Regions from separate parts of the Mesorhizobium sp. P2_E10 genome, predicted to be linked through region 2. Evidence: predicted binding sites of a transcription regulator. Region 2 holds the regulator's gene; each other region holds the start of a gene.

Region 1 (3,915 bases), on a different contig from region 2:
GTGCAATCGAGCAAGGACCCCAGCGTCTACACCGTGCTGTTCGAGGACAGCGCCGCCCTTCTCGGCCTGATCGTCGCCTTTGCCGGCATACTGGCGGCGGAGCTGCTGGAGATGCCGCAACTCGACGGCGCGGCCTCGATCGGCATCGCGCTGATCCTCGGCGCCACCGCGATCTTCCTGGCGCGTGAAAGCAAGAGCCTGCTGCTGGGCGAACCGGCGTCGCCCGAGGTGCAGAAACAGGTCCTGGCCATTGCCCAGCAGGACCCGGCGGTGCAGCGCGCGAACGGCGTGCTGACGCTGCATATGGGTCCACAGGAGATCGTCGCCGGCCTGAGCATCGAGTTCGAGGATCATCTGGCGGCGCCCGAGATCGAGGCCTGCGTCGAGCGCATCGAGGCGCGGCTGAAAAAGGAAATGCCAGAGATCACGCGGCTGTTCGTCAAGCCGCAGACGACTGGAACCTGGGAGCGGCGGCGCAAGGCGGTCGAGGCAGCGTCCGGAGAGGCACTGGACTAGCCGCCAGCCATTGCTTGGCGACCCCGCCACGCTAAGATTACGGGACGGATTTCGGGAGGAAACCAGGATGAAAATCGCCGGCGGTTGCCATTGCGGCGCCATCACCTACGAGGCGGAGGTCGATCCGGAAAAGACCTCTATCTGTCATTGCACGGATTGCCAGCAACTGACCGGCACGGCGTTTCGCGTCACCGTTCCCGCGCCTGAGAGCCAGTACCGGATTACCAAGGGTACGCCCAAGGTCTATATCAAGACGGGATCGAGCGGCGCCAAGCGCGCGCAGGGCTTTTGCGGCGACTGCGGTTCGCATCTCTACGCGACGTCAGTTGGCGATGGCCCGAAGGTCTATGGAATCAGAGCGGGGACCGCGCGGCAGCGCGAGGATCTGGTCCCGACACAACAGAAGTGGCACCGGTCGGCGCTGCACTGGCTTCCGGAATTCGAGGGGATCAGCGTCGTGGAGGAGCAGTAGCCCCGCGCGACACCTTCTCAGTCGTCGCCTTCGACGACCCGCAGCCTCAACTGGCCGGTCTTGGAATCGGCAACGCGCGTTTCGGCTTTCGCTACCGCCGGGCGTGCAATCTCGACCGTGCCGGCATCACCTTCGCCAGGCTGCACGCCGAACTCCAGCGCCTCGATCTTCTGGCCGCGCTTGGTCACCTTCGACGTCGACACCAGAATGTCGTCGATGTCCTTGGCCGACTGGGTGAAATGCGTCTGCAGCCGGCGCACCCGCTCGTCAACGCGCGCGACATCCTCCATCAGCCGGATCACCTCGCCCTGGATCAGATGCGCCTGCTCGCGCATGCGGGCGTCCTTGAGGATCGCCTGGATGACCTGGATCGACAGCATCAAAAGCGACGGCGAAACGATGATGACGCGGGCGCGGTGCGCCTTCTGGACAAGCGCATCGAAATTCTCGTGGATTTCGGCGAACACCGATTCCGACGGCACGAACATGAAGGCGGTGTCCTGCGTCTCGCCCTGGATCAGGTATTTTTCCGAGATATCGCGGACATGGATCTCGATGTCACGGCGGAAGGCTTGCGCGGCCACCTTCTGCAGGTCTGCACCGTCGGCGGCGCGGATGGCGTTCCAGGCCTCCAGCGGAAATTTGGCGTCGATGGCGAGCGACGGCGCGCCGTTCGGCATCCTCACCAGGCAGTCGGGCCGGCTGCCATTCGACAACGTCGCCTGAAACTCGTAGGCGCCCATCGGCAGGCCGTCCGCGACGATCGCCTCCATGCGCGACTGGCCGAATGCGCCGCGCGTCTGCTTATTGGACAGGATCGCCTGCAATTGCACGACCTGGCCGGCGAGCGACTGGATGTTGCCTTGCGCGGTATCGATCACCGCCAGCCGCTCCTGCAGTTTGGCCAGGCTCTCATGCGTCGATTTCGTCTGCTCGGTCATGGTCTGGCCGAGGCGGCCGGTCATGGCGTCGAGGCGCTGGCCGATCGACTGCGTCAGCTCGGCCTGCCGTGCCCCGAACACGTCGGCGATGGCGCCCATGCGGCCTTGCATTTCGGCCTGGCTTTGCAGGATGCCAGCCATCCGCGCCTCGGCGTCACGGGCATGGTCGGCCGCTTCCGCGGCGGCTACGGTCCGCGCCGTGGCCGACCGCCACAGCGCAACGACCAGTGCCAGAAATAGGCCTAGAAACAGCATCGCCCCGAACGCCAGCGCGTGGCCGAGCGTGATCGTCGTGGCGCCGAGCCGGGCAACAGGCTCGGAAAGGATTGATGTCAGATCATTCATTTGGGCAGCATAGATGATTCGGCCCGCCGGCACAGATCAAAACGTGAACGACGCCGCAAGCGCCCCGGTTGACGCTTTTCGCGCGAGGTCTTAGGTGAGAAAGTATGTCGATCAAGCCGCTTATCATCCTTCCCGATCCTGTCCTGCGCCAGCTTTCCAAGCCGGTCGAGCGTGTCGACGGCGCCTTGCGCAAACTGGCCGGCGACATGCTGGACACCATGTATGACGCGCCCGGCATCGGCCTGGCGGCAATCCAGATCGGCGAACCGCTGCGCATGCTGGTGATCGACCTTGCCAAGGAAGACGAGACACCGGCGCCGCATGTCTTCATCAATCCCGAAATCCTCGAAAGCGCCGACCAGCGCTCGGTCTACGAGGAAGGCTGCCTGTCGATCCCGGACTATTATGCCGAGGTCGAGCGTCCCGCGGCCGTGCGGGTGAAATATCTCGACCGCGACGGCAAGTCGCAGGAGCTCGAAGCCGAAGGGCTGATGGCGACCTGCCTGCAGCATGAGATCGACCACCTCAACGGCGTGCTGTTCATCGACCACATCTCGAAGCTGAAGCGCGACATGGTGGTTAAGAAGTTCAAGAAGCTCGCCAGGGACAAGGTGCCAGGCAAGCTGGTGGGATAGGGGTCGAAAAATGCCCCTTCGCGTCATCTTCATGGGCACGCCTGAGTTCTCCGTGCCGACGCTGCGGGCAATCGCCGAGGCCGGGCACGAGATCGTTGCCGTCTACACGCAGCCGCCGCGCGCTGCCGGCCGCCGCGGGCTCGAGCTGACGCCGTCGCCGGTGCAACGCGAGGCGGAACGGCTTGATATCGAGGTGCGGACGCCGGTGTCGCTGAAAGGCGAAGCTGAGCAGCAGGCCTTCAGCGCCTTGCAGGCCGATGTCGCCGTGGTCGTCGCCTATGGATTGCTGTTGCCCAAGGCCATTCTCGACGCGCCACGGCTCGCTTGCCTGAACGGCCACGCGTCGCTGTTGCCGCGCTGGCGGGGTGCCGCCCCCATCCAGCGGGCCATCATGGCTGGCGACAGCGAGACCGGCATGATGGTGATGCGAATGGAAGCGGGTCTGGACACCGGTCCGGTGGCAATGGTTGAAAAGTGCGCCATCGACTCCGATATGACGGCCGGCGAGCTGCACGACAGTTTGATGAGCATTGGCGCCGCGCTGATGGTAGAAGCGCTGGCGCAGTTGGGGACAAATTGTCTGACATTTACCCTACAGGCGACTGTGGGGGTGACCTACGCCCGAAAAATAGATAAATCGGAGACGCGCATAGACTGGACGCGGCCTGCGGGCGAAGTCCACAATCACATTCGCGGCCTGTCGCCTTTTCCCGGCGCTTGGTGCGAAACTGAAATTGGTGGCCGCACAGAGCGGCTGAAACTGCTTCGCTCGACGCTTTCGGATGGCCTGTCGCTTTCTGAGGATTTGGGCGAGTCGGGAGGAATTCTCGATGACCGGCTGACGATCGCCTGCGGGTCAGGCGCCATCAGGCTGGTCGAAGTTCAACGCGCGGGCGGAAGGCCCGTTGCCGTGCAGGAGTTTCTGCGCGGAGCCAAGCTCGAAAAAGGAATGAAATTCTCATGAGCATGATGTCGATACGCGCGGCGATGCCGCGGGATCGCGAGG
Region 2 (3,915 bases):
TGCACATGGCCTTGGTCGCCGGCACCATCATGGCGCTGCTGCGCGGCGCCTTTGCCCTGTTTCCAGATTTTTCCTCACACCGGCCGGTCAAGAAATATGCCGCGGCTGCCGCGCTCATTTCTATCGCTGCCTATCTCGTCATTTCAGGCGTCGTGGTTGCAGCCGAACGCAGCTTCATCATGCTGGCGGTGATGCTGATCGCCGTGCTGTTCGATCGGGCAGCACTCACCATGCGCAATCTGGCGATCTCAGCCATCGCCGTCATCCTGGTGTCGCCGCACGAAGTCGTCGGCCCGAGTTTCCAGATGTCCTTCGCCGCCACCGCGGCGCTGGTCGGCGCCTATGACGGTTGGTCCGACTACCGCGAGGGCAAGGCAACGTCACCACCGCCTCGGCGCTCACTGCCAGCCTTCCTCAGTGGAAAATTCCTGCTGGCGACAGGCGGTCTGGCCATGACCTCGATCATCGCCGGCAGCGCCACCGCGCTGTTCGCCATATGGCATTTCCAGCGTGTGTCGCCGCTCAGCCTGTTCGCCAATCTGGCCATCATGCCGATCGTCTCCGTCGTCATGCTTTTGGCCGTGATCAGCGCCCTTGCGATGCCGTTTGGCGCCGATGGAATACCACTGTATTTGATGGGCAAGGGGCTGACGGCGATGATCGCCCTGTCGGCATGGATTTCGGAGCGCTCGCCGATCGATGCGGTCGGGTTGATCTCGCTCAAATCGGTGTTTCTGACGACCATCGCGCTGATCATCGCCACCATGGCGACGACATGGCTTCGGCTGGCAGCACTGCCATTTGCACTCGCAGGCCTGCTGACGATTTCCGACACACGCACGCCCGACGTGCTGATTTCCGAAGACGCCCATCTGGTTGCGCTGCCGATTGGCGGCGGTGAGCTGGCCCTCAACCGGGCGCGTTCGAACGAATTCACGACCGACAACTGGAAGCGCGCCCTAAAGTCCGAAACCATCGTCGAGCCCGAGACGTTCGACAACAGCAGCGAACAATTCGATATTGCCGACCCGACCGAATTGCCGCCAGGCTCGCCCTTCTATTGCAAAGCCGGGCTGTGCCTTGCACGGCATCCCTCCGGCGCGATCGTCGCCTATGTCGAAGACCGCAAGAACGCGTGGAAAGCCTGCTCTTTCGCGACCCTGATTGTCATCGACGACGCCACCGCCCATGACCCTTGCCGCGATCCGCTGGTCCTTGTCGTCAACAAGCGACAACTTGCCCGTTCGGGCAGCGCAGCCATCTTCTTCGATCCGCAATCGGCGATCAGGCCGGCAGAGATCGACTTTGCCGTCGACAAGCCATACCGCCCCTGGCACGTCCAACGAAAATTCTCTCGCGAAGCGAGGGGGCTACCGCCCTACAAGAAGCCCGAAAAATCAGCCGTCAAGCCGGCTCAGTAACGGCGGATCAGCCCGACCAACTTGCCTTGCACCTTGACCCGGTCCGGGCCGAAAATGCGGGTCTCATAGGCCGGATTGGCGGCCTCGAGCGCGATCGAGGCGCCCTTGCGGCGGAACCGCTTCAGCGTTGCTTCCTCGTCATCGACCAGCGCCACGATGATCTCGCCCGGGCTGGCGGTATCGGCGTTGCGGATGATGACCGTGTCGCCATCGAAAATGCCGGCCTCGATCATCGAATCGCCCTTCACCTCCAGTGCATAGTGTTCGCCGCCCATGATCATGTCCGGTGGCACCGAGATCGAATGCGTCTGGTGCTGGATGGCGTCGATCGGCACACCGGCGGCAATGCGTCCCATCACCGGGATCGACACGGCGGCGACCACATCGTCGTCATTGCCGGCCGAAGGCATGCGCGAAGGCGCTGGCTTGATTTGCCGCCCGAGGCCGCCTTGTCCAAGACTGCCCTGGATAACGCTCGGCGAGAATTTGCGCGCTGCGTTGAGGCCGGGCGCGATCGAGTCCGGCAGCCGCAGCACTTCCAGGGCGCGGGCACGGTTGGGTAGCCGGCGAATGAAGCCGCGTTCTTCTAGCGCCGTGATCAGCCGGTGAATGCCTGACTTGGAGGCAAGGTCCAGCGCTTCCTTCATCTCGTCAAACGACGGCGGAATGCCGCTCTCCTTCAGTCGCTCATGGATGAACATCAGAAGTTCATGTTGCTTGCGCGTCAGCATGGCGGCCCCCAAGGGTTTCGAACCAGAGATTTCGAACCAGAATCAGAAAAACAAACCCAGAACAAACACTATCTGTTCCAGTTGTGTTCCGCAACCGTTTAAAGTTTAATGAATATGTTAGGGCTCTGGAAACAATGCCGCCGCGCCAACGGCGTCGCCCGCTTTCACCGGAACGAGCCTCATCGCCTTGATTCTGCTGTCGTTTGCCGCCTCCGGGCTCCCGCAAGGCGGCACTTGCATCGGCCGTCAGCCGGCAAAGAGGGCACGCTATTGCAGCCATATCGACGGGGCGATTTGGTTAATGCACCGTGAACGAAACGAAGTCAAAACGCCAACCTTGGGCAGGTTTGGCTCCTGATTTTCAGCACCTGGTCGGACAGCTTGTCATCGGTGGAACCTTGCCGCGCGATGCCAGGTGGTGGAAAAGCGCTGGTGACCGATGGATGCCGTCGTTCCGGCGTTGCGTCGAATGTTGGGGGAGTAGACAAACCATGACAGGAATTCCCGATCTGGCGGCCATCGAGGCGATGGATGCCGCGGATCCGCTGCGCGCCATGCGCGACCGCTTTGTGCTGCCGCAAGGAGTGATCTATCTCGACGGCAATTCGCTGGGAGCCGCCTCGCATGCCGCTTTCGACGAGTTGCGCAAGGCGGCGACCGAGGAATGGGCGCATGACCTGATCCGCGCCTGGAACACGGCCGGCTGGTTCGACATGCCGCTCGAGCTCGGTGACCAGCTTGGGCGCCTGATCGGCGCCGCCGCCGGCCAGACGGTGGTCTGCGACACGACCTCGGTCAACATTTACAAGCTGCTGCACGCCGCGATGGCGATGCGGCCGGAGCGGCCGGTCATCGTCGCCGAGGGTGACAGTTTCCCGACCGACCTCTACATGGCCGAAGGCGTGGTCTCGACGCGAAAGAACACTCAGCTGCGCCTTTCGGGTTTCGACGCGCCTGATATCGAAGGGCTGATCGACGAACGCACCGCCGTGGTGTTGGTCAACCACGTCAACTACAAGTCCGGCGAGTTGCGCGACATGCCGGCGCTGACGCGCAAGGCTCAGGATGCCGGGGCGCTGATCGTCTGGGATCTCTGCCACACCGCCGGTGCGATGCCAGTCGAACTGGACAATGCAAACGCCGACTTCGCCGTCGGCTGCACCTACAAATATCTGAATGGCGGCCCGGGCGCCCCTGCCTTCATCTATGCGGCCGAGCGCCACCTTGCCGACATCCAGCAGCCGCTCACCGGCTGGTGGGGCCATGCAAGGCCCTTCGCCTTCGAGCCGGGCTATGCCGCCGGCATTGGCATCCGGCGGTTTCTGTGCGGCACGCAGCCGGTGCTGTCGATGCGCACGCTGAAGGGCGCGCTCGACATCTGGAGCGATGTCGACATGGCGGCGGTGCGAAGCAAGAGCATTGCGCTGGCCGACCTGTTCATCGAACTCGTCGAGGCCAAGTGCGGCGCTTACGGGCTGACGCTGGAAAGCACCCGCGACGGCAATAAACGCGGCAGCCAGATTTCGTTCGCGCACGAGCATGGCTACCAGATCATGCGGGCGCTGATCGAGCGTGGCGTGATCGGCGATTTCCGCGCGCCTTCGACCATGCGCTTCGGCTTCACCCCGCTCTATGTCGGTTATGCCGATGTCTGGCAGGCGGTCGAGGTGCTCGAAGATATCCTGCGCACCGGCGCCTGGAGGGACGCGCGCTTCGCCGTCAAGACGGCTGTCACCTGATCGGGAGCGCTGGTATCAAACGCC
Region 3 (3,915 bases), on a different contig from region 2:
CGCGGTCGAGCGTGCGTTCGACCTCTTCCAGGGGACGGCCGCAATGGCTGGCGTAGAGGCCGGCCATCCGCCGCTTGGTTCGCAGGATGTTTTCGGCATGCAGCTGGATATCGGAGGCCTGGCCCTGGAAACCGCCCAGCGGCTGGTGCAGCAGGATGCTGGCATTGGGCAGCGCGATGCGCCGTCCCGGCGTGCCCGCCATCAGCAGGAACGACGCCATCGACGCGGCAAAGCCCATGCACACGGTCGACACCGGGCAACTGACATATTGCATCGTGTCGTAGATGGCGAAGCCGCTGGTCACCACGCCGCCGGGCGAGTTGATGTAGAGCGAAATCTCCTTGTCGGGATTGTCCGATTCCAATGACAGAAGCTGCGCGCAGACCAGTGCCGACATGCCATCTTCGATCGGCCCGTTGATGAAGATGATGCGCTCGCGCAGCAGCCGTGAAAAGATGTCGAAGGCGCGTTCGCCGCGGCTCGATTGCTCGATCACCATCGGCACCAGATTGGCAAGGCCGCTCATCTTTTGTCTCCGTTTATTTTTTCCAGCTCAGGCCGCGCGCAGCCGAAGGCGCGTCGCGTTCGCGGCGATAGGTTGTTTGGGTTTGTATGTGTTGAGCGAAAACCGGCAACTGCCGCCGGCCATGGCAACCACAGGCATTGCTGTTCTGGCAAACCCATCGTGGACGATGCGCAGATGCGTACCGCCGGAAACCGTACGGTCGAGCGTGAAAGTAACGATGCTGTCCAATGCGTCCTGGCGCGCGGCATCGCCTGGCTCGGCTCGTTCCCGCCAGGAATAGCGCAACAGCCGCCCGGGTTCGGCGTCGAGGATTTCGCAGTCGATCGGCGCATCCGGCCCGGCAAAGGCGAAGCGGCTGCCGATTTCAGGCTTGATGTCGTTGGGCATCATCCAGGCCGCGAGCAGCTCCGGCACCGTCAACGCCCGCCACACCTTTTCTGGCGGTTCGGCAAGCTCGCACTCGAACGCGATCGTGTCTTCTGCTTCCGCGTGTTGTTCGTCCGTCACTGGTCCATGTCCTTCAAAACCGCCTTGAGCTTTTCGATGCGCTCGGGCCAGAACGCCCGATAGCGTTCGATCCAGCCGAGCAGGGGGCCAAGCCCTTGCGGGTCGGCGCGATAATAGGCGTTGCGGCCGGCCCGCCGCTCGACCACGAGGCCGGCGCCGCGCAGCACCGCCAGATGCTGCGACACCGCCGGCTGCGACACGCTCATGCCGCTGCGCAGTTCCGATACGCTCAGTTCGCCGGCGGCGAGCCGTTCGTAGACGGCGCGTCGCGTCGGGTCAGCCAGCGCGCGAAAAATCTCTGCTTCGATCATGACCAAAGCATAAGTCGATACTTATTGATTTGGCAAGCGGTGATTTACGGCGCCGCTGGAAGCCAGCGCCTCACCGTGTCAGGCGATCCCTCGAACGTCGCCTCGAAGATCGGTGACGCCAGCACGGCATGGATGTGAAGCGTCTTGGCTCCGACGTTTCTAAAACCGTGTTTTCTCTCTGCGGGAATGAGGAGTGACTGTCCGGCAGTCAGCGTCACGCAGTCTTCGTCGATCCACATGTCGGCGGTTCCGGCGATGACGGTGAGCACTTCCTCGGCCGGATGCCGATGTGTCGGAGCCCCGACGCCTGGCTGAACCCATTGTTCGAACAGGCAAAGCTCGCTCGCTCCGTTGCCGGCGGAAACTTGCATGCGGGTCTCCACGCCCGCTCGCCACTGCTCTCGCGGCTGATCCAGATGCGCAATGACTTTCATTCGCCACCGCCTTTCGATCCCGGCATAGTCGCAATTTCATGCGCACACCCTACCTCTTGCTGACATTCTTGACAGCCGGGGCCGACAAGAATAGAACAAAAAAAGAACAAAAACCTTGTGGGTAAAGGCAGCCACAGCAGGCGGGGATTGTCCGTAGCCTGTAAGGTGCGGCGGCAAAAATTTGGTTTCGGATGAGCGCGGAGAAGTATCATGGCGGGTAGCGTCAACAAGGTCATTCTGGTGGGCAACCTCGGGGCGGACCCTGAAATCCGTCGTTTGAATTCGGGCGAACCGGTCGTCAACATCCGCATCGCCACCTCGGAAAGCTGGCGCGACAAGAATTCCGGCGAGCGCAAGGAAAAGACCGAGTGGCACAACGTCGTCATCTTCAACGACCAGCTCGCCAAGGTGGCTGAGCAGTATTTGAAGAAGGGTATGAAGGTCTATGTCGAGGGCCAGCTGCAGACGCGCAAATGGCAGGACCAGACCGGTAACGATAAGTACACGACGGAAGTCGTGCTGCAGAAATTCCGCGGCGAGCTGCAGATGCTCGACGCACGCGGGCAAGGCGAGGGCGGTCAGGTCGGCGGCTATTCCGGCGCCGGCGGTGGCGCTGCCCGTGGTTCCGATTTCGGCCAGTCCGGTCCGGGCGAGAGCTTTAGCCGTGGTGGCGGCGGCGCCAAGAGCGGCGGTGGCGGCGGTTCGTCGCGTGAACTGGACGACGAAATCCCGTTCTGAGCACAACACGGTCCTGAACGCGAACGCCATGTGGTGAAGCCACACATAGTGCCCCGAAAGTCTTTCATGGATTTTCGGGGCTTTGCTTTGTCGCATGACCGCTGCGAGGACAACCAAGGAATTGCAGGGAAGGACGTATCAGGTGAAGGCACGGGTCAAATGGGTCGAGGAGCGCACCTTCGTCGGCGAGTCCGGCAGCGGCCACAAGCTGGTGCTAGGAACCGCGTTTGGACCGGAAGGCAACACGCCGGGGCCGAGCCCGATGGAACTGGTGCTGATCGGCACCGGCGGCTGCTCGGCCTATGACGTCGTCCACATCCTCGAAAAGGGCCGCGAGGCGATCGAGGACTGCGTCGTCGAACTCGATGCCGATCGGGCGGAAACCGAGCCAAAAGTGTTCACCCGCATCCACATGCATTTCGTCGTCAAGGGCCGGGCGCTCTCGCATGACAAGGTGAAACGGGCGATCAACCTGTCGATCGAAAAATACTGCTCGGCCTCGGCGATGCTGGCCAAGTCCGCCGCAATCACCCACGACTTCGAAGTCGTTGATACGGCGGGGCAGTAAGCAGTAGGCAGTAGGCAGTAGGCAGTAGGCAGTAGGGGTTGCCGCTATCCCGCCATCAGCGCCTTGATGCCATCCGCCACGAACTGCACGGCAAGCGCCGCCAGGATGACGCCGAGCAGCCGCGTCAGGATCGAGCGGCCGGTGTGGCCGAGAATGCGGTCGATGCGCTCGGACAGCACGAACACCAGATAGGTGATGGCAAGGCAGACAAAGATGATACCAACCAAGGCTGCCTGCGCGGCAAGACCCTGAAACGAGCCGGAGAGCAGGACCGTCGCTGAAATCGCACCCGGACCGGCGATCAGCGGGATCGCCAGCGGGAAGGCGGCGATGTTGTGGATCATGTCCTTGGTGATGGCGACGTCGCCGATCTTCTCCTTGCGGTCCTGCCGGCGCTCGAACACCATTTCGAAGGCGATGAAGAACAGCAGAAAACCACCCGCGACGCGGAAGGCCGGCAGCGTGATGCCGAACACCGACAGGATCGAGGCGCCGGCAACCGCAAACAGCGCCATGACAAGGAAACCCATGATCGAGGCGCGGATCGAAACCTGCTGGCGCTCCTCGCGGTTCATGCCGCGCGTCACCGCGAGGAAAAGCGGTGCCAGGCCGGGCGGGTCGATGGTCACCAGAATGGTGACGAAGGCATTGAACAGGCTGTCGAAGCTCGGCATTTCTGGCCCCTCCCGCCGGGCGACGCCCGAACCCTTGCATTGGTAGAGCAAAGCAGGGTCAGAGGAAACCGTTTGAACCGAGGGAATTCGGCCGACTAGCCAGCCGCGCCGCAATAGGCCTCGATGCGGTAGCCATCGGGGTCGACGACAAAGGCGG
Region 4 (3,915 bases), on a different contig from region 2:
CATTCTTCAGCGCCCACAAAAGCGTCACCAGACCGGCCGGAGCCGGCTTGATCAACGCCGGCACGAAGACATGGTAGGCGCCAAAGCGCACGCCGAGGCGGCGGAGCGCGGCGCGTCCCTCCTGGTCGAGCGACTTCATCTCCTCGGCGATGTCGCGGCGGTTGATGAGGCCGAAATGCTCGACGAGCTGGAAGGCGATGCCGCGGCCGATGCCGGTGATCTGCTCGGCGTTCTTGAGGTCGACCAGCGGCTTCAGCAGGGATTCGATCTGCAAATTGACGAAGCGCTCGGCGCGCGCCGCGACCTTGTCGCGGGCGGGGCCGGTGAGCTGCTCGTCGGCCAGCAGCACGAGGCGCGGCTTCAGGGCTTCGTCGCCCGAAACCAGCGTGCCGATCGGCGCGCCAATCCAGCGCAGCGTGCCGTCCGAGCCGAGCGCGATATCACCATTGGACGAGGCACCGAAGCGTTCGGCGCGCGCCTCGAACTCGGCGGCAAGCGCCTTCTGGGCTGCCGCACGCACGGCCTTGGCGTCTTCGCCGCCGGCGCTCTGGTCGGCGGTGAAGCGGAATCCTTGCAACTCGCCGACATGGTGGCCTTCGACAAGGACGGTTCCGGTTGGGCTGATTTCGGCTTCAGGCATGGTATTTTCTCTAAGGCGCCGCATGAGGACGGAAGTCCTGCGGTCTACGAAGCGTTTCGTCAACCGCTCATGCAGCGCATCCGACAATCTGTCTTCGATTTCGCGCGTCTTTTCCTGCCAGTGTGCCTGATCGGCCAGCCAGCCGGGTCGGTTGGACACGAATGTCCAGGTGCGGATCTCGGCAATACGGTGCGACAGCGTGTCGATGTCGCCCTCGGTGGTGTCGGCGCGGCGCACCTGCTCGGCCATGTAGTTCTCGTCGACATGACCGTGCCTGGCCAGGTCCATGTAGATCGAGGCGATGAGGTCCGAATGCTGGGCCGGCGCGATCTTCCGGTAGTCGGGCAGGGCGCAGGCTTCCCACAGAAGCGCAACGCGTTTGGGGTCGGTGGCCAGCGCCTTTATGTCCTCGTCGCGGGACAAATACTCGAGCGCCTGAGCGTCGACCGCCGGCAGCGCCCGCGTCAGGCCTTCGACCGGCGCGTTGGTCTCGATCGAGCGCTTCAGCGCATCGAGGCTGGCAAAGTCGAAACGGGCAGAGCGCCATTGCAGCACTTTCACCGGATCGAACTCATGTCCTTCGATCCGCTTGACCAGTTCCTCGTCGAGCGGATCGACCTGGCCGGTGACGCCAAAGGTTCCGTCGCGCAGATGCCGGCCGGCACGACCGGCGATCTGGCCGAGTTCGGCCGCCGTCAAATTGCGGTACTGGTAGCCGTCGAATTTGCGGTTCTGGGCGAAGGCGACGTGATCAAGATCGAGGTTGAGGCCCATGCCGATGGCGTCGGTGGCGATCAAGTAGTCGACATCGCCCGACTGGAACAGCGCCACCTGCGCGTTGCGGGTGCGGGGCGACAGCGCGCCGAGCACGACGGCAGCACCGCCCTGCTGGCGGCGGATCAGTTCGGCAATGGCATAGACCTCGTCTGCGGAGAAGGCGACGATCGCCGTGCGCCGGGGCAAACGGGTCAGCTTCTTCGATCCGGCATAGGCGAGATGCGACAGCCGCGGCCGCGTCACCACCGAGACGCCCTTCAGCAGGCGCTGCAGGATGCCATGCATGGTGGCGGCGCCGAGCAGCAACGTCTCCTGGCGGCCACGCAGATGCAGGATACGGTCGGTGAAGATATGGCCGCGTTCGAGATCGCCGGCCAGCTGCACCTCGTCGATGGCAACGAAGGCGGCGTCGGTCTCGCGCGGCATGGCTTCGACGGTACAGACGGAATACCTGGCGCCTGCCGGTTGGATCTTCTCCTCGCCGGTGATGAGCGCCACCTTGTGGGCGCCGACCTTCTCGCAGACGCGGGCATAGACTTCGCGGGCAAGCAGCCTGAGCGGCAGGCCGATAATGCCGCTTTCATGCGCCACCATGCGCTCGATGGCGAGATGGGTTTTGCCGGTGTTGGTCGGGCCGAGCACAGCGGTCACGTCGCGGCCCGACAAGATCAGCGGCTCAGTGTGTTTCGGCTGAATGTTCATCGACCTGGAAATAAGGCTTTCTGCCGTGTTGTCGGGAGCGCGCCTCAATGTGGCGCGTGTGACAGGCGACACATAGGGATTTCACGCGCGAAGCGAAAGCGGAATGTTCCTGCCTGCTGTCCGAGGGTCGCGTTCGAGGGCCGAATCCGTCCGCGGTTAACAGTTGGAACGAGTCTGGAACGAATCGGCGACGAATCAGTGACTCCTGCAGATTCAGCTTTTGTTCACGGCTACATGTGGATTTTTGACCGGCGAGTCTCACCACATGCTGAATCGCTGGAACTGGCCCGATTCATGCAGGCGAACGCTGATGTTAACCTTTGCCGGGGAAGGATCGGATCCTGGCGGCGGACCTCGCCCAAGATTATGAAATTGTTGATCTTTCCTAACGCGCTTTAATCATTTGGAGGGTGGTTTCAGACTTCGCCGTTAACGTTCCGGTCAAAGCCGGAACGAATCGGCGACGAATCAGCGATGGCCCGATTTTCCCGGTTTGTTCACTCCAATATCTTGTGTTGTGAACAGGTTTTCCACCGAGAATCCACAGGCTTGCTAACAGGTTTCGCACAGGCGGCGCTGTTGCCGTTAACATCTGCGTACCGGAGTGGCACAGATCGGCATCACGTGCTTTGGCCGGTGCAGTCGCTGCACGACGGCCTGACCCGACCAACAATGGTTCTCAGCGTCGGTTTAGGGTGCGCCCTCTCCCGTTGCATAGCGCTGCAATGTCGGGCCGACGTTCAGGATGATTTCGTCGTGGGACAAGGCGACGACGGGCGGAAGCCGCAGCAAGTATCGACACATCGCCAAACCCAGCAGCTGGCTTGATACGAGCCCGGCCCGTCGACCCGCATCGGCGGCGGCTCCGGCCGACCCAACCACTGGCCACACCTGGTTGGCAAACACCTCGCGCAATTTCTCGGCGGCAAATTCGTTCGAGGTTGCCGAACGCAGCAGAATTGCCATGCCGGGACCGCTGGTCGGACCTTCCCAGATTTCGAGGAAACGTCTGATCAGGGCTTCGCCGACGGCGCTGCGGTCGATCACCTGCAATTCCGGCAATTGCAGATCGACGACCGCTGCCCTGGCGAACAGTTCGTCCTTGCTGCGGAAATAGCGGATCACCATGGCCGGATCGATAGCGGCCTGCGCGGCGACGTCGCGAATGGAGGCGCCCTCATAACCCTGCTCGGCGAACAGGAGCCGTGCGGCTTCGAGGATATGGGTCCGCGTGCGGTCCGACTTGCTGATTTTCATAGGCTGATTCTCGATCATGAACCTCATATGCCAACGACTGTTGACAAATGCAATGGCGTCGATTAAAAAGTCAACACTCGTTGATAAATGGAGAGAGAAATGCTACCCGATACAACAGAAGTGATGATCATTGGCGCCGGCCCGACCGGCATGGCGCTGTCCATCGTGTTGCACCAGGCCGGTGTCGACCACGTTCTGATCGACAGGCTGGAGCAGGGCCTTCAGAGCTCGCGCGCCGGCGTCATTCACGCGCAGACGCTGGAAACGCTGGAGCCTCTCGGCGTGACGCCGCGGCTGGGCGAACTTGCCCTGAAGCTGCAGAAATTTGCCTTCCGCGACCGCAACCGGGCGCTGCTCAACCTCGCTTTCGGCACGCTTCCGTCAAAGCATCCCTATTTGATGATGCTGCCGCAGAACCTGACCGAGCAGGTGTTCGCCGAACGGATCGCCGCCCTGGGCGGAGTCATTCACCGCGCAGTCGAGGCCAAGGCAGTCTTTCAGGACGTTGACGGTGCGCATGTGACGGTGGTTGAGAACGG

The links. The regulator LexA, encoded in region 2, represses DNA repair genes until DNA is damaged. The targets are predictions, from matches to a motif close to TGTTCNNNNTGTGTTCNG.
Region 1: AC1D0N_RS00855 (DNA recombination protein RmuC) is a predicted target of LexA. The motif match lies at 2,307-2,324, and genes of this name have one in related genera.
Region 3: AC1D0N_RS08875 (single-stranded DNA-binding protein) is a predicted target of LexA. The motif match lies at 1,870-1,887, and genes of this name have one in related genera.
Region 4: AC1D0N_RS17980 (helicase-related protein) is a predicted target of LexA. The motif match lies at 2,284-2,301, and genes of this name have one in related genera.

What each region holds. Positions count from the first base shown of each region.
Region 1 covers NZ_JBFUEK010000001.1:159,493-163,407, forward strand. Annotated here, with positions in the region: gene AC1D0N_RS00845 (cation diffusion facilitator family transporter) at 1-516, shown strand, start outside; gene AC1D0N_RS00850 (GFA family protein) at 584-988, shown strand; gene AC1D0N_RS00855 (DNA recombination protein RmuC) at 1,006-2,274, opposite strand; gene def (peptide deformylase) at 2,379-2,909, shown strand; gene fmt (methionyl-tRNA formyltransferase) at 2,920-3,873, shown strand; gene AC1D0N_RS00870 (GNAT family N-acetyltransferase) at 3,870-3,915, shown strand, end outside.
Region 2 covers NZ_JBFUEK010000007.1:248,345-252,259, reverse strand. Annotated here, with positions in the region: gene AC1D0N_RS20610 (ComEC/Rec2 family competence protein) at 1-1,421, shown strand, start outside; gene lexA (transcriptional repressor LexA) at 1,415-2,152, opposite strand; gene kynU (kynureninase) at 2,644-3,891, shown strand; gene AC1D0N_RS20595 (AMP-binding protein) at 3,907-3,915, opposite strand, start outside.
Region 3 covers NZ_JBFUEK010000002.1:843,749-847,663, forward strand. Annotated here, with positions in the region: gene AC1D0N_RS08855 (ATP-dependent Clp protease proteolytic subunit) at 1-526, opposite strand, end outside; gene AC1D0N_RS08860 (SRPBCC family protein) at 554-1,033, opposite strand; gene AC1D0N_RS08865 (ArsR/SmtB family transcription factor) at 1,030-1,344, opposite strand; gene AC1D0N_RS08870 (cupin domain-containing protein) at 1,389-1,715, opposite strand; gene AC1D0N_RS08875 (single-stranded DNA-binding protein) at 1,989-2,516, shown strand; gene AC1D0N_RS08880 (OsmC family protein) at 2,659-3,084, shown strand; gene AC1D0N_RS08885 (MarC family protein) at 3,129-3,758, opposite strand; gene AC1D0N_RS08890 (VOC family protein) at 3,854-3,915, opposite strand, start outside.
Region 4 covers NZ_JBFUEK010000006.1:167,681-171,595, forward strand. Annotated here, with positions in the region: gene AC1D0N_RS17980 (helicase-related protein) at 1-2,119, opposite strand, end outside; gene AC1D0N_RS17985 (TetR/AcrR family transcriptional regulator) at 2,810-3,376, opposite strand; gene AC1D0N_RS17990 (FAD-dependent monooxygenase) at 3,476-3,915, shown strand, end outside.